DNA from 2 places in the Chryseomicrobium palamuruense genome. Region 1 is predicted to be linked to the other one. Evidence: a T-box and tRNA genes for the amino acid it is inferred to sense, from the RefSeq annotation. Region 1 holds a T-box; the other holds one or more tRNA genes.
What was found. A T-box is a leader RNA that pairs with one kind of tRNA and senses whether it is charged. The one in region 1 lies ahead of ileS (isoleucine--tRNA ligase), so its partner is inferred to be a tRNA-Ile.
Positions count from the first base shown of each region.

Region 2: it encodes a tRNA-Ile, which carries the amino acid that the T-box ahead of ileS (isoleucine--tRNA ligase) is inferred to sense. The anticodon was not compared.

Region 1 is NZ_JBHSEF010000011.1:41,018-43,364, forward strand. It holds gene ACFO0S_RS04755 (YlmH family RNA-binding protein) at 1-409, shown strand, start outside; gene ACFO0S_RS04760 (DivIVA domain-containing protein) at 490-999, shown strand; T-box leader at 1,047-1,252, shown strand; gene ileS (isoleucine--tRNA ligase) at 1,490-2,347, shown strand, end outside.
Region 2 is NZ_JBHSEF010000004.1:18-2,364, forward strand. It holds tRNA gene ACFO0S_RS00235 (tRNA-Glu) at 97-168, opposite strand; tRNA gene ACFO0S_RS00240 (tRNA-Ser) at 177-267, opposite strand; tRNA gene ACFO0S_RS00245 (tRNA-Asn) at 272-347, opposite strand; tRNA gene ACFO0S_RS00250 (tRNA-Ile) at 354-430, opposite strand; tRNA gene ACFO0S_RS00255 (tRNA-Gly) at 436-509, opposite strand; tRNA gene ACFO0S_RS00260 (tRNA-Phe) at 513-588, opposite strand; tRNA gene ACFO0S_RS00265 (tRNA-Asp) at 613-688, opposite strand; tRNA gene ACFO0S_RS00270 (tRNA-Met) at 690-766, opposite strand; tRNA gene ACFO0S_RS00275 (tRNA-Ser) at 912-1,004, opposite strand; tRNA gene ACFO0S_RS00280 (tRNA-Ile) at 1,020-1,096, opposite strand; tRNA gene ACFO0S_RS00285 (tRNA-Met) at 1,103-1,176, opposite strand; tRNA gene ACFO0S_RS00290 (tRNA-Ala) at 1,198-1,273, opposite strand; tRNA gene ACFO0S_RS00295 (tRNA-Pro) at 1,356-1,432, opposite strand; tRNA gene ACFO0S_RS00300 (tRNA-Arg) at 1,438-1,514, opposite strand; tRNA gene ACFO0S_RS00305 (tRNA-Leu) at 1,534-1,622, opposite strand; tRNA gene ACFO0S_RS00310 (tRNA-Gly) at 1,649-1,723, opposite strand; tRNA gene ACFO0S_RS00315 (tRNA-Leu) at 1,734-1,818, opposite strand; tRNA gene ACFO0S_RS00320 (tRNA-Lys) at 1,833-1,908, opposite strand; tRNA gene ACFO0S_RS00325 (tRNA-Thr) at 1,915-1,990, opposite strand; tRNA gene ACFO0S_RS00330 (tRNA-Val) at 2,127-2,202, opposite strand; rRNA gene rrf (5S ribosomal RNA) at 2,206-2,321, opposite strand.

The sequences.
Region 1 (2,347 bases):
TGACGGCGTCGCTCAATTTGCGGCAGCACAGGAAATCAGTGACTATGTTCGAACGAACCTTACATCAATTGGAAAAGTAAAAGTTCAAGCAGAAGATGCCGCTCCTGAAGAAGTCCTTCACAAAGATTCTGAAGAATGGTTAACTGAACTCCATATTCTTAGTTCGATGAGGTTAGATACAGTTTTGGCTTCTGCTTGGAATATCTCTCGTCAAAAATCGGCAGCTTTTATTAAAGGCGGGAAAGTAAAAGTCAATTGGTCCGTAGTCGAAGATGGATCATTTGTGTTAAATGAATCGGATGTCGTTTCTTTGCGTACTTTTGGCCGATTCCAAATAGGGCTTGTCGAAGGACGTACGAAAAAAGAAAAAATCCGCCTGCAGCTCTTAAAAATAGAGCAAAAAAGGTGAATTTTTAAGAAATTTTACTGCTTTCCTCAACAGTGGACGGTATAATGAGTGTAACGAATTGTTCAGAAGGAGTTGTACGTATGCCATTAACACCTGTAGATATTGACCAGAAAGAATTTAGTAAATCATTTCGTGGCTATAACGAAGATGAAGTCAACGAGTTTTTAGAACAAATCATGAAGGATTTTGAGTTGTTGCTTCGTGAAAAGAAGGAACTTGAACAACAATTGAAGTCAACCAGTGAACGCGTGGGTCACTTTACAACGATTGAATCCACACTGCAAAAATCGATTGTCGTCGCTCAAGAAGCTGCTGAAGAGGTCCGCCGCAACTCTCAAAAAGAAGCGAAATTGATTGTGAAAGAAGCAGAAAAGAATGCAGATCGTATCGTTAACGAGGCGTTAACGAAAGCTCGTAAGATTGCGCTTGAAATCGAAGATTTAAAGAAACAATCTAAAGTGTTCCGTAATCGTTTCAAAATGTTGATTGAAGCGCAACTTGAACTCATCAACACAGATGATTGGGATCATTTGATGGAAACAGATGTAGACACAACCACACTTGAACGAATTACAGCATCCGAAGATTAATAAGAATCTTGACGATACATAGAGAAGTACTTATAATAATGACATAGAAAAAGGCAGTGAAAAAGACAGCCGTTCCAGGACAGGAAACTAGCGATTTGGGGATAGTGCAAGCCCAAACAGATGTCGGAACGTGCAGATCACTTTTGAGCCGGACTACTGAACGAGTAAGTAGCCCCGTTCGACCACGTTACGGTCAGCTAAGTGGCAGAGTAATCTGCAATTAGGGTGGTACCGCGAAATCCTCGTCCCTTTCTGGGGCGGGGATTTTTTGTCTTAAGAAAAGCGTAGCCGACTGCCCAGAAACTCCGACAAATGACAGCGTATACGGGGAGGCGCACTTGGCCTCAACGGCTGCGATGGCATTTTTCGTGTGTTTCTAGGAGGCGCAACTAGACAAAAAAGAAAAGCGTAGCCGACTGCCCAGAAATGCTTAGTAAATTATACGTGCCAGTACCAAGTAGGTTTATTTACAACTAAGGAGAGATACTAAATGGAGTATAAAGATACGTTATTGATGCCAAAAACGGACTTCCCGATGCGTGGGGGTCTGCCAACAAAAGAACCGCAAATTCAACAAATGTGGAAAGAAAAAGACATCTACCAAAAGAATTTAGATCGTTCAAAAGACAAGCCGAAATTTATTTTGCACGATGGCCCTCCTTATGCAAATGGCGACTTGCACATTGGACACGCATTAAATAAAGTATTGAAAGACATGATCGTGCGTTATAAATCGATGTCTGGTTTCCAGGCGCCGTATGTACCAGGCTGGGATACACATGGTCTTCCGATTGAGCAAGCACTGACAAATAAAGGCGTGAAACGTAAAGAAATGTCGGTTGCAGAATTCCGTAAACTTTGTGAAGAGTATGCCTACGAACAAATCGATAATCAGCGTGAGCAGTTCAAACGTATTGGTGTCACAGGGGATTGGGACAATCCATATGTGACATTAAAGCCACAATTCGAAGCTCGTCAAATTCAAGTATTTGGTGAAATGGCGAAAAAAGGCTATATATACAAAGGGTTAAAGCCAGTTTATTGGTCACCTTCTTCTGAATCAGCACTTGCAGAAGCAGAAATCGAGTACAAAGATAAAAAATCTGCTTCGATCTATGTGAGCTTTGAAGTGACGGATGGAAAAGGAGTTCTTGAAGAAGGTGTCCGTTTCATCATCTGGACGACAACTCCTTGGACGATTCCCGCAAACCTGGGAATCTCTGTGCACCCTGAATTTACGTATATCCAGGTGCGTGCGAATGACAAATCATTCGTCATTGCCAAAGACTTACTTGAAGAAGTAGCAATGACACTTGGTTGGGAATCTTACGAAGTTGAGAAAACATTT
Region 2 (2,347 bases), on a different contig from region 1:
GCTGAAAGCTCTCAGGAACCCCCTGCATTGCAGGGGGTATTCAGATTACAAAAAGAAAAAAACACTCTCTTCTCGAAAGAAGAGAGTGTTTTCTGATGACCCCTACGGGATTCGAACCCGTGTTACCGCCGTGAAAGGGCGGTGTCTTAACCGCTTGACCAAGGGGCCAATCCATATGGCGGAGAAGGAGGGATTTGAACCCTCGCGCCGGTTGCCCGACCTACACCCTTAGCAGGGGCGCCTCTTCAGCCACTTGAGTACTTCCCCATAATGGCTCCGAAGGCAGGACTCGAACCTGCGACCTGCCGGTTAACAGCCGGATGCTCTACCAACTGAGCTACTTCGGAATAACATGGTGGGCCTAAATGGACTCGAACCATCGACCTCACGCTTATCAGGCGTGCGCTCTAACCAGCTGAGCTATAGGCCCATTGTTGGAGCGGGTGAAGGGAATCGAACCCTCATCACCAGCTTGGAAGGCTGGGGTTTTACCACTAAACTACACCCGCAAATGGTGGCTCAGGACGGAATCGAACCGCCGACACAAGGATTTTCAGTCCTTTGCTCTACCAACTGAGCTACTGAGCCGATTATGTATTCTGTTTTAAAAAATGGCGGTCCCGACGGGAATCGAACCCGCGATCTCCTGCGTGACAGGCAGGCATGTTAACCGCTACACCACGGGACCTTGGTTGCGGGGGCAGGATTTGAACCTGCGACCTTCGGGTTATGAGCCCGACGAGCTACCGAGCTGCTCCACCCCGCGACAATAGTATTTAGTTGACTCTAGTTACACATCCTAGAAACCCACTCTTCAATCTGTCGCACCCAACAAGGCAAAGAACGCCTTTTTTGTGCACGCCTGATTGATTCGGACTTTCTGGATCAGGATGTTTCACTTTATAAAGAAATGGAGGAGGTAGAGGGATTCGAACCCCCGCGCGATTTGACTCGCCTGTCGGTTTTCAAGACCGATCCCTTCAGCCGGACTTGGGTATACCTCCGCTGTATGATTATACTGGTGGACCTTGCAGGACTCGAACCTGCGACCGGACGGTTATGAGCCGTCTGCTCTAACCAACTGAGCTAAAGGTCCTTAAGATGGCGGCCGAGGGGATCGAACCCCCGACCTCACGGGTATGAACCGTACGCTCTAGCCAGCTGAGCTAGGCCGCCATAATAAGTATAAAGTTAAATTGGTGGAGCCTAGCGGGATCGAACCGCTGACCTCCTGCGTGCAAGGCAGGCGCTCTCCCAGCTGAGCTAAGGCCCCATGTTCGGCTTACAATACGCATCGCAATTCTTCCTCGAACTGCTCGTATCTTGAAACCTCTGAGTAGGATGAAAAGTATAAATGGTCGAGAAGACAGGATTCGAACCTGCGACCCCTTGGTCCCAAACCAAGTGCTCTACCAAGCTGAGCTACTTCTCGTATTATGGCGCGCCCGGCAGGAGTCGAACCCACAACCTTCTGATCCGTAGTCAGACGCTCTATCCAATTGAGCTACGGGCGCATACTATCTAGTTGAAAAGTGGTGCCGAGGACCGGAATCGAACCGGTACGGTAGTCACCTACCGCAGGATTTTAAGTCCTGTGCGTCTGCCAGTTCCGCCACCCCGGCAAGGGTGTAAAAAGGCAAAAAAATAATGGAGCGGAAGACGAGGTTCGAACTCGCGACCCCCACCTTGGCAAGGTGGTGTTCTACCACTGAACTACTTCCGCTTTATGAAAATGGTGCGGGTGAAGGGAGTCGAACCCCCACGCCTTGCGGCGCTAGATCCTAAGTCTAGTGCGTCTGCCAGTTCCGCCACACCCGCATATTCATAATAAATGGTGAGCCATGAAGGACTCGAACCTTCGACCCTCTGATTAAAAGTCAGATGCTCTACCAACTGAGCTAATGGCTCTCAAAGTGGTGCCGGCGAAAGGACTTGAACCCTCAACCTACTGATTACAAGTCAGTTGCTCTACCAGTTGAGCTACACCGGCACGGTGTAGATTCCAGTTTCATAGCCTAGAAACTCACTCTAAAATCTGTCGCACCCAATGAGGCAAAGGGCGCCTCTTTGTGCACGCCTGATTTTCTCGGATTTTCTGGAGCAGGCTATTACACTTTATAAATAAATGGTGGAGGATGACGGGATCGAACCGCCGACCCCCTGCTTGTAAGGCAGGTGCTCTCCCAGCTGAGCTAATCCTCCATTGCCTAGCGACGTCCTACTCTCACAGGGGGAGACCCCCAACTACCATCGGCGCTGAAGAGCTTAACTTCCGTGTTCGGTATGGGAACGGGTGTGACCTCTTCGCTATCGTCACTAGACTATGTATTCATTTGAAAGACAAGTT